2 linked regions of the Natronorubrum tibetense GA33 genome follow. The protein of the gene in region 2 binds, or shares a complex with, the protein of the main gene of each other region. Links are inferred from orthologs where the notes say so. Each region holds a gene or a part of one and is shown on either strand. Other genes may lie near its edges. The genes, in order: tuf and NATTI_RS0116080.

What was found.
Region 1: the proteins of NATTI_RS0116080 (region 2) and tuf are in contact, whole or in part, in a crystal structure (PDB 7CSL), measured with the Pyrococcus horikoshii proteins. The link is inferred for Natronorubrum tibetense GA33 from one-to-one orthologs. Residues at the interface, in WP_010884146.1 of Pyrococcus horikoshii: Phe4, Leu6, Val7, Val9, Arg11, Met13, Pro14, Thr15, Asp16, Pro17, Leu38, Ala39, Lys40, Glu44, Pro45, Ile46, Ala47, Phe48, Gly49, Leu50, Tyr56, Leu58, Arg60, Asp61, Glu62, Glu63, Tyr65, Ser66, Phe67, Asp68; in WP_010885563.1 of Pyrococcus horikoshii: Val16, Lys20, Ser21, Lys62, Arg65, Glu66, Arg67, Gly68, Val73, Ala74, His75, Ile88, Asp89, Ala90, Pro91, Gly92, His93, Asp95, Phe96, Lys98, Asn99, Gly103, Ala104, Asp227, Val228, Tyr229, Ile231, Val234, Val237, Val239.

Annotation. Positions count from the first base shown.
Region 1 is NZ_KB913017.1:2,688,364-2,695,904, forward strand. What follows is about bases 2,336-5,335. They hold tuf (translation elongation factor EF-1 subunit alpha), read right to left. Parts: upstream 4,469-5,335; coding sequence 3,203-4,468; downstream 2,336-3,202. Other genes in these bases: NATTI_RS0113940 (rhomboid family intramembrane serine protease), read right to left, coding at 2,336-2,376; rpsJ (30S ribosomal protein S10), read right to left, coding at 2,894-3,202; NATTI_RS0113955 (homoserine dehydrogenase), read right to left, coding at 4,794-5,335. Also shown: NATTI_RS0113935 (ATP-binding protein), read left to right, coding at 226-1,614; more of NATTI_RS0113940, read right to left, coding at 1,672-2,335; more of NATTI_RS0113955, read right to left, coding at 5,336-5,741; NATTI_RS0113960 (amino acid-binding protein), read right to left, coding at 5,738-6,307; NATTI_RS0113965 (NifU family protein), read right to left, coding at 6,487-6,876; NATTI_RS0113970 (hypothetical protein), read right to left, coding at 6,969-7,541. UniProt on the Methanocaldococcus jannaschii protein: GTP hydrolase that promotes the GTP-dependent binding of aminoacyl-tRNA to the A-site of ribosomes during protein biosynthesis.
Region 2 is NZ_KB913017.1:3,094,804-3,102,280, reverse strand. What follows is about bases 2,277-5,212. They hold NATTI_RS0116080 (elongation factor 1-beta), read right to left. Parts: upstream 3,910-5,212; coding sequence 3,643-3,909; downstream 2,277-3,642. Other genes in these bases: NATTI_RS0116070 (cation:proton antiporter domain-containing protein), read right to left, coding at 4,332-5,212; NATTI_RS25470 (HVO_2753 family zinc finger protein), read right to left, coding at 3,917-4,096; NATTI_RS0116085 (MFS transporter), read right to left, coding at 2,277-3,458. Outside these bases: NATTI_RS0116100 (terpene synthase family protein), read right to left, coding at 1-662; NATTI_RS0116095 (MBL fold metallo-hydrolase), read left to right, coding at 814-1,503; NATTI_RS0116090 (hypothetical protein), read left to right, coding at 1,588-2,028; more of NATTI_RS0116085, read right to left, coding at 2,142-2,276; more of NATTI_RS0116070, read right to left, coding at 5,213-6,179; DNA repair protein NreA, read left to right, coding at 6,316-7,477. UniProt on the Methanocaldococcus jannaschii protein: Promotes the exchange of GDP for GTP in EF-1-alpha/GDP, thus allowing the regeneration of EF-1-alpha/GTP that could then be used to form the ternary complex EF-1-alpha/GTP/AAtRNA.

The sequences.
Region 1 (7,541 bases), 410 kb from region 2 along the record:
ACCCAGGGCCTCTTCCTTGCGAAGGAAGCGATCTACCACTGATCTACGAGCCCTCGACCGTTCCTAACCTCGGTTTCTATTTGTAGCTTGTGTTTCGAGGACGATTCGAGAGTCACCACCACTCGAGTCGCCCCACTCACTCGAGCCCGGATAGTAAAATCGTAATTAGTATAATTGTGATTTTATAATCACAATTATTATGGCCGTGGCCCGCGAGAGACCGGTATGAGTCAGCCACGGTTCGTCGACCGCGAGGACGAACTCGAGCTTCTGAAATCGCGGTTCGAGAGCGACACGGCCGAGTTGCTCGTCGTCTATGGCCGGCGACGCCTCGGGAAGAGCGCGCTCGTCCGAGAGGCGATCCGGGACCGCGACGACGCGATCTACTGGCAGGCGACCGAGGAAACGGCGGCTGCCCAACTCGAGAACTTCGTCGAGACGGCCAGCGAGACGGTCCCGATGCTCGAGGACATCAAGCGCGACTGGGAGGCCCTGGTCCGGGCGCTCGGACGACAGGACGCGGTCGTCGTCATCGACGAGTTTCCGTATCTGGTCGAATCCGACGACGCGCTGCCCTCGAAGATCCAGCGGGTCTGGGACCTCCACCTCGAGGAGACGGCCGCGACGCTCGTGCTCGTGGGGTCGTCGATCAGCGTCATGGAAGAGAAGGTCCTCAGCGGTGGTAGCCCGCTGTACGGCCGCCGGACGGGGACGATCGACCTCCCGCCGCTCGAGCTTCGGGACGCACGGCGGTTCTATCCGGAGGACGATCCCGATTCGATCGTTCGGACGTGGAGCGTGTTCGGTGGAACGCCGTACTATCTGCAGGCGCTCACCCCCGATGCGTCGCTGGCCGAAAACATCCAGTCCCACGTGCTCTCCGAACACGGTGTCCTTCACAACGAACCCGAGTTCCTGTTGCGAACGGAGTTCGGCATCCGAGAGCCCCAGACGTACTACACGATCCTCCGGGCGATCGCGACGGGGAAGCGAGAGTCGAACGAGATCGCGGACTTTGCCGGCGTCGACTCGAACGCACTCAGCTCGTACCTCTCGAAGCTGCGCCGACTCCGGTTGATCGAACGAGATATTCCGGTGACGGCCAATCCAAACGCGACCCGGAAGAGCCGGTATCGGCTGAACGAGCCGCTGTTCAACTTCTGGTTCCAGTACGTCTACGGACAGGAGGGGAAGATCGCCCAACTCGGCGACGACGCCTACGAACAGCTGGTCGAACCGAGCTTTTCGGAGTACATGGGGACGATGTTCGAGCGCGTCTGCCAGAACGCGCTCCCGTCGCTCGTTCCCAAAACCTATCAGGGGATCGGCTACTGGTGGCACGACCACCACGAACTCGACGTCGTGGGACTCGCGAGCGACGGGACCCTCGTCGCTGGCGAGTGTAAGTACACCACCAGGGAGATGACGAAGAACGATCTAACCGCGCTCGAGCGACGAACGGCTCAGGTGCGGTGGACGCCACCCGAGGGCACCGAGCTGACACACCGCTACTGTTGTTTCTGCCGGTCCGGATTCTCGGCCGAACTTCGAGCGGTCGCCGAGAATCGAGACGACATTTCGCTGTTCACCCCGGCGGATATCGTCACGAACTGACTTCGAGCCCGATCCGACAGCGTACAGAGCAGCCCACGATTCGTCGTATTCGACCAGCTACAGCCTCGAGCCGCGCCCACCCGACCCGCCGACGTGTAACACCCGAAGCCGCCCGGCCAACAGTCCGACGAGGAAGCCCGTGAAGTGTGCGAACAGGGCGATTCCGGGGCCGCCGGTCGCAAGCGTCACGGCGATCGCCAGGCCGACGAACACCAGCACGGCAAACCACTGCGGGACGTCGATGAACGATGCCAACCCGGCCGACAGTCGGTTCGAGGCGATCAGGTAGCCCAACAGGGCGAAGACGGCCCCGCTGGCGCCGAGGACCGGAGCCTGTTCGACCCAGCCGCCGACGAGGGGCATCCCTTCGAAGACCCCGCTGAGGACGATCTGTGAGATTCCGGCGATCACGCCCGTCACCAGGAAGAACGTGTGGAATCGAAGTCGGGTAGTCGCCCGCGCGACGGGCCACCCGAAGACGATCAGCGCGAGGCTGTTCGACACCAAGTGGCCGATCCCGCCGTGGGCGTAGACGCTCGTGACGATCGTCCACGGGTTGGTCGTCAACGGCGTCGCGAGGACGAACAGGCCGGCCATCACGCCGATCCCAATGATTGCCGTGAGCTGCTGGGCGGCGAAGACGACGACGAAGACGATCAGGAGTTCGACGATGGGACTGCTCGACCCCTCGGTCGATCGGTCGTCCCCACTGGCGTCGGACCCGAGGGAGGTAACTGACTGCGACCGCGAACGCCTCGACATAGGAGCCTCTCCGACGGCGACCGACAAAAGCCTCCGCACTGACTCGTAGAGTGTGAGAACGGCGGACCGACTCGAGTGTGGTACGTGGTGGTGAACGTAGACGGACTCTCAGTGTGGACTCGAGTGGATCGCTGGTGAGGGTTTAGACCGGCTGTCGATTACGACTCGAGTATCCTGCTCGTGCTGGCGGCGATGAGGGCCACACCCTCCCCAACCGATTCGTTCGTTCCCTACGGTCTCTCACTCATCCACTGGAAGACGCAAGCGTCTTCCAAGCTGCTGAAAAATCGAAGATTTTTCGCATCGCGAGACGGCAACGCCGTCTCGACTGACTTCGCTCGTGCTACTCGCGAAGACCTCACGCGACTTCGGACCGCGGTTCGTCATCGACTCACCGCGGCCCAGCACGCGCCACTGCACGTGGACTGACGGTATGTACTCAGTACGTGAATAACCACACAGCTATCGCTCCGACCCAGAATCAACGCGCAAAAACGGTGAAAACGCGAATCGACCGTTAGTCTTCGAGGACGATCTCGATCGAGACGTCGTTCGGCACCTGAATGCGCATGAGCTGGCGGAGTGCGCGTTCGTCGGCGTCCAGATCGATCAGGCGCTTGTGGACGCGCATCTCCCAGTGCTCCCACGTGGCAGTGCCCTCGCCGTCAGGCGACTTCCGGGTCGGCACCTCGAGGGTCTTCGTCGGCAGCGGGATCGGACCGCTCAGGTTGACGCCGGTATTGTTCGCGATCTCGCGGACATCGTCACAGATGTCGTCTAAGTCTTCTGGGCTCGTGCCCGCGAGTCGAACGCGTGCCTGCTGCATTTATTCTTTCTCGTGAACTTCGAGGACCTTTCCGGCCGCGATGGTCTGACCCATGTCGCGGATGGCGAAGCTCCCGAGTTCTGGGATCTCGCTCGATGGCTCGATGCTGAGTGGCTTTTGTGGTCGGATGGTGACCACAGCAGCGTCACCCGACTGGATGAAGTCGGGATTCTCCTCGGCGACCTCGCCGCTTGCTGGGTCCATCTTCTTGTCGATGGACTCGATCGTACAGGCGACCTGTGCGGTGTGGGCGTGGAAGACCGGCGTGTAGCCAGCCGTGATCACGGACGGGTGCTGCATGACGACGACCTGGGCCTGGAACGTCTCGGCGACGCTTGGCGGCTCGTCGGCCGGGCCACAGACGTCACCGCGGCGGATGTCGTCCTTACCGATGCCGCGGACGTTGAATCCGACGTTGTCACCGGGCTCGGCTTTTGGCACCTCTTCGTGGTGCATCTCGATCGTCTTCACTTCGCCGCCCACGTCGCTGGGCTGGAAGGAGACGTTGTCGCCGATGTTCATGATACCGGTTTCGATACGTCCGACTGGGACGGTACCGATGCCGGAGATCGTGTAAACGTCCTGGATCGGGAGTCGGAGCGGCGCGTCCGTCGGTGGCTCCGGTGCCGGCAGGTCGTTGAGTGCCTCGAGCAGGGTACGGCCGTCGTACCACGGCGTGTTGTCGGAGGCTTCGGCGATGTTGTCGCCTTCGAACGCCGAGATCGGGATGAACGAGGCGTCGTCGGTCTGGAACTGAACCTGCTTGAGCAGCTGGTTCACTTCGTCGACGACATCGTCGAAGGTATCCTCTTTGTAGTCGACGACGTCCATCTTGTTGATGCCGATGATGAGTTCGTCGATACCGAGGGTTCGGGCCAGGAAGACGTGCTCCTGGGTCTGGGGCGCGACACCGTCGTCAGCGGCGACGACGAGGACGGCGTTGTCCGCCTGGGATGCGCCCGTGATCATGTTCTTGACGAAGTCGCGGTGGCCAGGACAGTCGACGATGGTAAACTCGTACTCGTCAGTCGAGAACTCCTGGTGGGCGATGTCGATGGTGACACCGCGCTCTCGCTCTTCGGCGAGGTTGTCCATGACGTAGGCGAACTCGAATCCGCCTTTGCCCTTCTCTTCTGCTTCTTCGCGGTGCTGTTCGATGACGTGCTCTGGTACGCTGCCTGTCTCGTACAGGAGGCGTCCCACGAGCGTGCTCTTCCCGTGGTCAACGTGGCCGATGATGGCCAGGTTCTGGTGTTGTTCGCTCATTGTTGTAGCTCACGCGCAGAGGCGCTTATATCGGTCTCTTTTGCTCGTTGCGGTTAAAACCATTTCGAAAGCGTATTCTGCCGATCCCGACGCCTTCTTGCGGTTTGGCTAGCATTCACACGATGTGGGCGGTTCGATCGACGGGCCTGTCGACCGGTGAGAGTGTCCCTCCGACACGTACTATCGCCTGTGCACGAATGAATATTTCAAACTCACTGACGAACTGCACTGGATACGTGAGAACGAGAGCGAACGTGTTGACGAGAACGACGTGTCGACGGGGCGAACGCGTCCCGACGTTCAGCGGTGACCGCGAATCGACCGGCTACAGCGGCGGGAGCCGACCCACGTCGGAGAGGATCGCCGTCGCCGTCTCCGGACCGCCCGCCCCGCGTCCGCTCGAGTGAAGCGAGCCCGCGTTTCGCGTCTCGATCTGAACGATGTTTCGCGTGCCGGTGACGGCCAGTGGACCGTTCTCGGGGACGAGTCGCGGCCCGACGCGGACGCCGTCGCGAGTCGCTTCGCCGATGAGGCGGATCGTCCGGCCGTCCTCTGCGGCGAGGTCGAGTGCACTACCGGGAATCGACTGGATGCCCTCGACCGTTGCGTCCTCGAGCGAGAACCCGCCGTCGGCGAGTACGTTTGCGAGGATGACGAACTTGAGCGCGGCGTCGGTGCCGTCGACGTCGAACGTCGGATCGGCTTCGGCCACGCCGAGGTCCTGAGCTTCTGCGAGGACGTGCTCGTAGTCGAGTCCCTCCGCGGCCATCCGCGTGAGGATGAAGTTCGCGGTGCCGTTGAGCACCCCGCGAACCGCAGTTACGGCCTGCGGCGTCGAATCTTCGATCGTCGAGAGCACCGGAATCGCTCCGCCGACCGTGGCCTCGAACCGGATCGATCCCTCGCTGTCGGCCTCGAGCGTGCGGAGTTCTTCGTACCGTTCCGCGACGGGGCCCTTGTTCGCTAACACGACGTGGCGGTCGGCCTCGAGTGCGCGTTCGACGTGCGAGAAGCCGGGTTCGGCGTCGCCGAGTGTCGTCGGCGTCGCCTCGACGAGGACGTCGTAGTCGGTTTCGAAGACGTCGACGGGATCGCTCGAGCCCAGCGCGTCGCCGCCGACCTTTCGCTCGAGTGTGCCCTCGATGTCGATCCCATCGGGATCGACCGTGGCGGTCGTGGAGTCGGCGATCGCGACGACGTCGTGTCCGTATTCGCCCGCGAGATCGGCCACCGAGCGGCCGACGTCACCGGCGCCGAGGATTGCGAGTTTCATGCGGCGTCACCTCCGAGGAGGGGTTCGACGACAGTGAGGTCTTTGTCCGAGCCGATGGAGCGAATCGCCTCGAGCGCCGCGTCGGACCGGCCGGAGTCGATGGCCAGTCGGATACGAGCACTCGAGACGGCCTCCGTCCCGTTGGGTGCAGAAAGCGAGAGGTCCCGGACGACGGCGTTCGCTTCGTCTTCGATCCGTGAGAGCGTGTTCGACAGGTCGTGTTCGACGATGTTGCCGACCAGCACGACGTTGATTTCCTCGCCGTAGTGTTCCGCACCGGCCTGAATCACGTTGACGCCGGCGTCGCGCAGGGCGTCGACGATACCGTCGAATCGATCCGGCGGTGACTCGAGATCGACCTCGACCGGGATGTGCCCGCGCGGGGTCATGTTGCCGCGCTCGTGGTGGATACTCAGCAGATTCCCACCGTTGTCGGCGATCGGTGCGAGCGCGCGAAGCAACTCGCCGGGCTCGTCGACGAGTTCGAGGCGGACGGTGTAGGCGCGAACACCGCCGTCCGTCTCCGTGTTCTCTTCCGCGGCGGAATTGTCACTCACTGCCGTCACCTCCTGCTTTCGGGCGTCCACACGTCGTCATGGTATACGACTCCGTAATGGGCGCGTAAAAGGATATAGGAATTCCCAAAATGATCCGGCCCTGTTACCGACACGCACACCGAGTCAGGGCGAGACACCGGTCGAGCATCGACTCGCTCCGGACGACGGGACTCGAGTCGGTTCGGGACTTAGAGGTGATCCTTTCCAGGGTTCGAAGAGCCCCAGTCGCCGCGACCGCCCTCGGTGCGGTCAACCCCCATGATCGATTCGGCCTGATCGGGGCCGCCGAGGCTCTCGCGGGGGTCGGGGACGCGGACCGTAATATCGTCGATTTCGGGCCAGGTGAGCAGTTCGGCCTCGATGTTGCTCGACGTGATACCGCTGACCGAACAGCCCTCGCAGCCGCCGCCGAGTTCGATAATCACTTCGCCGGTCTCGGGGTCCGCTTCCCGGACGGCGCTCGTCCCGCCGTGCATCTGAATGATCGGCATCTCTCGGGTGAGCCAGGACTCGACGCGCTCTTTGAGCGACGGCTCGCCGTCCGCATCGGCGTCGGCTGCTGCGTCGGACGTAGTCATTACCCGAACTACGGGTTCGAACGGTGAATAAGGTTTTGACAGCTGCTACCATCCATCAGGATCAACCCTGAGGATTTCGGGCGATGGAGCGGTTACCGATCGGTGTCGTCGCGGCGACGGAGCCACTCGAGCGCGACGGCCCCGCCGGCGAGTCCGGCGAGACCGGCCGCGCCGGTGAATCCGGGGATCGAATCGAGCGGGTCGCCGGACGCGCTCGAGTCGGGATCTGGATCGGTCGAGAAGGTGTACAGCGCGCCCTCAGTCTCAGCGCCGGGAATGAGCGGCGTGCTGCTCGCGACGAACGTCTCGCCGGGGTCGGCGACGCGTGCGGTCCAGAAGCCGGCCGTGTCGGTGTCGCGCCAGTGGGCCAGTTCCTCGGGTTCGGCGGGATCGCTCACGTCGTGGATCTTGACGCCGCCCTGGTACCACGAGGAGTAGAGACGGTCGTCGCGCAGTTCGAAGTTGTGGGCCGTCGTCCACTCCTCGCCGTAGTAGGAGGCGTCGTCCGCGGGGGGCGCGTCGATCGAGGCAAGTTTCCCGGGCTCGGTCGGGTCACTCACGTCGTAGAGATCGATCCCACCGGGGCCGTCGGGTTCGTCACCGCCCGTCGCCCAGGCCTCCCGGCCGACCGCGAGGAGGTCGCCGGTGTCGTCGACCGCCGAGTA
Region 2 (7,477 bases):
ATCCGCTGTGCCCGCGTGACGACCTCCCGAACCGCCGCGAGTTCGGCCGCGTCGAACGACAACGAGGCGGCGAGATCGATATCGGCGAAACAGAGTACCATCATGTTGTGCGCGTCGTACGTCCAGAGTTCGCGCTCGGAGGCGAGCCCGGGGTGCTGGGCCAACAGCGCGGAGTAGTCGACCGACTGAAGCGCCTGCCGGAGGTCGAACCGGAACAGCGCCGCGAACTCCTCCGCTCGCGGACCGTCGTCGTACAGCGCTTGCAACGCCGCCCAGAGCTCCTGTTGAAATCGGACGTACTCGCCCGCGACGCCCGCTCGAGTCGGATCGGCGTCCTGATGCTCGAAGGGCACTTTCAACAGCTCTGCGAACGTCGCCCGGTCGCCGTATCGTTCGGCGACGTCGTCGACGACGGTGATGAACATCGTGGCGAGGACCTTCGCGCTTCGAGTCCGTCGGACGCGGTCCGTATCGACACACGAGAGGCCGAACTCGGCCGTCGCCCGGTAGAACCAACGCCAAAGCGATCGGTCTCGATCCGCAATCTGCTCGTCGTACGCGTCTGCCAGCGGACGAACCACCTCGGGGAGCGTCTGGGAAGCGGCGTCGGCGAACGGGTCGATCTCGACCTCGAGTCGTGGAACACTGGCGATGTTCGTCATTGTTGTAGTATTTACATCTATTAGATTTATTATTTTTCATTAGTACCGAACTTCTGAAACCGACCCACTTCCGGCACCGACCGTTGGTCTGCGGATTGGGAACCGGGAGCCGACGGACAATCATTTCGTTCTGGCGGTCGACGACTGGCGTATGGGAACGAACGAAAATCGCGAGGCGGGCGTTCACGCGCTCCCGATCACGGTCGACTACGGCGGCCGAGCGTTGCCGATCACCCCGACGCTCGTCGAAACCGAGCGCGGACCGATCCTGATCGACGTTGGCCCGGAAGGGGCCGTCGACGCCGTTCGAACGCATCTCCGATCGCTGGGGTACGAACTCGAGGATATCTGGCTTGTCCTCCTGACCCACCACGACGGCGACCACGCCGGGGGTCTCGCGGAGTTGCTCGAGCACGTCGACGCGGCCGTCGCGACCCACCGGAACGAAGCGCCGTACGTGACGGGGAAACGGGAGCCGATCAAGGGCGACGGCGATCGGTATCCGCCGGCTTCCGTCGACTTAGAGCTCACCGGGGGCGTCCGAATCCCGACCCTCGCAGGACCGATGGAAGTCGTCGACACCCCCGGCCACTCTCCGGGTCACATCTCGTTGCAGTTCCCCGAAGATGGCCTGTTGCTCGCCGGTGACGCGCTCGTCGCGGACGGGGATGGGCCGATAGACGGCCCGAAGCCCGAGTTCACACCGAACATGGACCGCGCGCTCGAGTCGGTGGCCGACCTGGCTGACCGCGATATCGAACACGTCGTCTGCTTCCACGGCGGCTACGTCGACTGCGGCTCCGAGGCTATTGGAGAAATTACCGAAACCCACCGGGACTGAGTGGGTCCGGTTGGACACTCCGGCCATCGGGTCGCAGCCCCCGAAACGGAATTCTCATCGGGCTCGAGCGACAACGCTCGCACAATGCGAATCGAACTTCGCGTCTGCCAGCACTGTCTGGACGGCGACGACGGACACGGCGGCCACCACAAATCGGCGCTGCTCCAGGATATGGTCGCGTGCGCTGAAGTAATTCAAGAGCACAAGGACGTACTCGACCTCGAAGACGTCCACATCCGGAAAGTCAAGGACACCGAGCAGGGGAAACCCGAGGCGCTGCCGGTCGTCGCGGCGACGATTCAGAACAACCAGATCGTCCTGAACGACACGCAACTCGTCGCGGAGGGACAGGACGGCAACATGCTGCTGTACGCGAACCCCGATGACATCCTGACAGTTCTTGCGGGCAACGTCGACGAAATCAGCAAGGCTGTCCCCGGCGACGTTACCGTCGACCTCTCGCCGAAGGGCGCAGAGATCATCTCCAGCGCCGGTCTCGGCGCGGACCGCGAAAAGCAGCCGTAACGTCCGGTGCGTCGGCTCGAGTCGACGAGGTCGGTTCCGGCACCCGCTTTTCGCCGGCCGCTCGAGTCGAGGTGCGACGGCCGACTCGAACCGATCGACCGACTGTGATATCGCTAGTCGGAACTCGAGACCGCCTGGTTCGGCGGCGATGTCCCCTCCCTGCGATCCCGGACGAGCAACCAGCACGAACACAGAAACCCGACCGCGACGGTGCCAGCGAGGATACCGAAGGCGATTCGGTAGCCGAACTCGGTGTAGGCGACGGTGCCGCCGACGGTCTCGCCGGTCTGATAGGCGTCGAGGGCCATCCCCATCACCGTCGGGAGAATCGTCCCGCCGATGAACCCCGCCGTGTTCACGGTCGCCGTCGCCACGCCGCTGGCGCCGGCCGGATACCGTTCCTTGACGACCGACAGCGAGAGCATCGCGGCGCCGAAGAGGAAGCCACAGGCCAGATACGAGACGGCGACGACGGCCAGCGGCGGTCGACCGAGAATCGGAACCGCGGCGAGCGCGACCGCGAACAGCCCGATTCCGATCGTCATCGGCAGCAGTCGCTGCCCCTGCCTGTCCGAGAGCCAGCCGATGGCCGTCGGACCGAACAGCACGCCGATCGATGCGAGGAGCGTAAAGTACGATGCCGTCGTGACGTTCACGTCGTAGACGACGACGATGTACGGCACGCCCCACATCCCCACCAGCGTCAACATTGCGCCGTTGCCCGCGAAGAACACGATCGAGAGCAGCCACTGGTCGAGATCGCGCGCGAGCGTCCGCAGGTGGCCGCCGATCTCCTCGAGCGTGACCGACGGCTGTTCGGGGACGCCCTCGATCGGTTCCAGCCCGGCGTCGGCCGGCGACTGACGTGCGAGGACGTAGACGGCTCCGGCCGCGACGAACCCGACGGCCGCGAGACCGAGCATCGTCTCCCGCCAGCCGAACAGTCCGACGGTGACCGCGAGCGGCGTCGTCGCGAGGATCGCGCCGAGACCGGCTACGCTGCCGGTTAGCCCCGTCATCGTCGCGAACTCGTCGGCACGGTACCAGTTCGCACAGAATCGAAGGATCGAGACGAAGATGACGCCGCTGCCGAGGCCGATGAGCGCACGCGAGCCGAACGCCGCGAGGTAGCTCCCGCTGAGTGCGAAGCCGACGGCCCCGGCGCTCAGGACGAGGGCCCCGATCGAGCCGACGTACCGCGGCCCGAGGCGATCGGCGAGGACGCCCGTGGGAATCTGGATCGCCGCGTAGATGAGGAAGAACGAGGCGTGCAGCGTCCCGAGCTGTGCCGCCGTCGTCTCGAAATCGGTGGTCAGCCGTTCCGACAGGACGGCCGTCGACAGCCGGTGGAGATTGACGAGCAAGAAGACGATCACCAGCGCTCCCCACGCGAGCCAGCGGCGTTTCGTCGGATCCGACAGGACGTTCACGTCGGGACTCTTTCTCAGGCGGGGTGGTAAGAATTCCGAGAGCCGCGTGGCTGGCGGAATGCGACTCGAGACCGAATCGCCGCGGCGACGACCGTCCAACGAGTCACGCTACGGCGAGTCATGAGGCGATGCTGACGGCTCTTCGGGAGTGGGTTCCTGCTGAAGAAGGCGGCCGAAAACCGGATTAGATACGGCCGACGTTCTCGACGCCGACGCTCTCGACGCCGTCGACTTCCGAGAAGTTCTCCTCGACGGTCTCCGTCCCGCCCGAGCCGTCAGGGACGATCACGGTGGGGTAGAGCGCGATGAGTCCGAATGCGACGTCTTCGCGTTCGACGCCGTTGATCTTCGCACCCTCAGGGAGGGCACTCTCGAGACGCTCCTGGAGCGAATCCAGGTCGATCTCTGGGCTGTCCGGCATGACCTTGATTTTGGCAGCTACTTTTCCCATGGGTATCTTACGGGCCGGTGAATCCGCAGTCGGGGCACTCGTAGAGGTTGCTCTGCTTGCGGCACTTGGCACAGCGGTAGATCTGGGCGCCACAGTCGGGACACTTGAAGGCGGCAGCGTTTGTGCCCGCGATGTTGATCCCGCAGGAGACGCAGGATCGGGTCTGCTTGTCGTCCGTCGTACTCATACCCCTCCCTTCCCGCCCGCCGTTTTTAACGGTTGTCTTTTGGGGGCTCGAGACCGATACGTTGTCCACGGTGCGTGTTGACGAGGGGTATGTGACGGTTGCCCCAGCGTTTTCTGAGCCAGAAAACGCCCGTCTGGATACTTTATATTCCAGCCGAAAGGGAAGGATGAGGTTCGGTGGGTGAACGCCAGACCGGACCTCTGCCTCTGACATTCTGCGGTCGAAACTGCAGCCGTCAGTCGTGCGGGTGAAACCGCCGGACGGCTGCTTTGACCGCGTCCTCGCGACCGAGGAACGTCACCTTGTCCCCCTCCTCGAGCACCGTCTCAGCGCTGGGGACGTACGTCTCGCCCTCGCGTGCGATGACGGCGACGATACAGCCGTCGGGGATCTCGGCGTCCAGTTCGGCGATGGTCGACCCGCCCAGATCGCTGGCGGTGACAGAGATCTCCTGGGCGTCGTGGCCCTCCCCGATCTGGGTCATCCACTGGGCGAGTGCGGGTCGCTCGATCTGGTTGTCGAGCGACCACGCTGTCGCACTCGAGACGTCGATCGCCCGGACGTCGAGCGTCTCGAAAGCGTCGACGTTGCCGGGCGTGTTGACCCGCGCGACGACGGTTTCGACGTCGTACTTCGTCCGTGCAAGCTGGCAGACCAGCAGGTTCGTGTCGTCGTCGGCCGTCGTCGCGACCGCGATCTTGGCATCCTCGATTCCCGCCTCTCGCAACGTTTCGTCGTCGGTGCCGTCGCCCTCGTGGGCGGTGTACCCGTCCCGCCGAAGGTTCTCGACCACGGTCGGGTCCTCGTCGATCAGGACGACGTTTTCCCCGCGATTCTCCAGTCGTGTGGCGAGCGACCGGCCGACTCGGCCGCCGCCGACGATAATGGTGCGCATTGGAATGACCTGAAAGTACTCTGCGATCTGACGGGCGAACCCCGCCTGTAAGACGACCGTGATGAAGATGACGAGAAAGACGGTTCCAGCGAGCGTCTGGGCGGCCTCGAACTGGCCCGCGGCCTCAAGTTCGATGGCGAACAGCGTCGCCACCGACGCCGGAATGATTCCCCGGGGACCGACGAACGAGAGGAACAACCGCTCGTCACGACTGAACTGCCGGTCGGTCGCCGAGACGGCCATGAGGATCGGACGGATGAACAGGGTGACCGCCACGACGACAGCGATACCCCCGATTCCGAGCCCGAGCAGCGAGTCGAAGTCGATCAGCGCCGCGAGCGAGATGAAGACGAACGAGAGCACGACCAGCGTGAGGTCGCGGTTGAACTGCAGGATCTCCTCGCGGTGGGGGAGATCGACGTTACCGAGGACGAAACCGGCAGTCGCGGCCGCGGCCACGCCGGTTTCGGAGAACACCGACTCGGCGAGCCCGAACGCGACGAGCGCGCCGACGAGCGTCACCAGCCGCGCCAGCTGGGGCGCGTTGCCGGCCGGCGTCGTGGCGTGAACGAGAATCGTCCGAACGACGAGCGCGACGACGATCCCGATACCGATCCCCGCCGCCAGCCGCTGGAGGAACGCCGGCGGAATCAGTTCCGGCGAGTCCCCGACGACGAGGACCTCGAAGATGACGATCGCGAGCACCGCGGCGGTCACGTCGTTGAAAATCCCTTCGGCCTCGAGGGCGGTCCCGACGTGTTCCCGGAGCGTGAGCACCTCGAGCAGCGGCGTGATCACCGTCGGGCCGGTCGCGATCAACAGCGCGCCGATCAGAAAGGCGACGTCCCACTCGGTGCCGAGGAAGAATCGAACCGCGAGCGCCGTTCCGACGAACGTCAGCGCCGCACCGATCGTCATCAGTCGAACCACGGCCTGTGGGGCCTGTTCGAGTTTCTCACGTCGGAGGTGAAAGGCGCCGTCGAAGATGATGATGGCAACGCTGACGCCCACGACCGTCGAGAGGCCATCGCCGAACGTTTCGATGGTGACGAAACCGAACCCTTCGGGACCGACGACGACGCCGATGCCGATGAGAAAGAGCACGCTGGGGACCTGCAGGCGTTTGGCGAGCACCTGCGCGCCGATGCCGAGCGCGAGGATTGCGATCACGACTGACAGGAGATCCACGGGTGTGTCGAGATGTACCACGAAGCAGTACATAACGTCTCGGCCGATTCCGGACCCTGAAACACCGATGCGACGACGACCGATCGTCGGCTCCCAACTCAACATTCAAACCCGGGCCACTCCTACACGTCACCGAATGCGCCTCGACGACTACATCGAGGATTTAGAGCCCGACGAAGAAGCCGAGCGACGGCGCCTCGCAAAGGAGAAGTCCTACGCGATCACGGACCATCTCGAGGAGTTCGAACAGCGGTTCGACAGCGCGCTCAGCGGCGACTCCCTCGTGGGATCGACGGCCCCGTCGATCTTCGTCGGCCGGTCGAACTACCCCGACATCCCCGTGGGACTCCTCTCGCCGGTCGGCGACGAGGACGCGGCCGAGGAGTACGTCACCGACGGCAACTGGTACCAACAGGGGTACGACATCCCGGACGTGCTCCAGCGACGCACGGGGCTGTTGAACTCAAGCAAGCGTGCGAACGTCGACTCGCCGAGCATCGCGAGTCGCCTGGCACCGTCCGTCCACGACACCTGGGACGGTTTCGTCGGCGTCCAGCGGGAGGTCGCCATCGCCGGCAAACCGGTCGACCTCGAGATCGGCCTGGACGACGCGCCTGATCTCGGACTCGACGCGGGGACGGACGTCGCGACGCCCCGCGGTCCGCGGGCCAACGCTCGCAACGCCGAACTGCGGGAAAATCCCTACGTCCCGAAACAGGTCAAGAAGACCCTCGAGGACGACGACTGGCAGGCCCAGGGGGCGATGACCTACCTCTATCGGCGCGGTTTCGACGTCTACGAGATCAACTCGATCCTCTCTGCGGGTGCGCTCGGCGAGGCCAAACAGCGTCGCCTCGTCCCCACGCGGTGGTCGATCACCGCCGTCGACGACACCGTCGGACAGTACCTCCGCGGCGGCATTCGGAACGAACCTAGCATCGACGAGGTCCAGGTCTGGGCCAACGAGTACGTCGGCAACCGCTACTGGATCGTTCTCGCGCCGGGCAACTGGGAGTTCGAACTCGTCGAGATGAAAGCACCCGGCAGCATCTGGAACCCCAATCCGAACGACGACATCTGGCTCCAGAGCGCGTCCGAGGGGTACGAAGGACGCTCGAGCTACGTCGAGGAGACTGCCGGGGCCTACTACGCCGCACGGCTGGGGGTACTTGAGTACCTCGAGTCGATCGGTCGTCAGGCGAAGTGTCTAGTCCTCCGGGAAGTGAGCGACGACTACTGGGCCCCCGTGGGCGTCTGGCAGGTTCGCGAGAGCGTGCGAAACGCCTTCGAAGGCAACT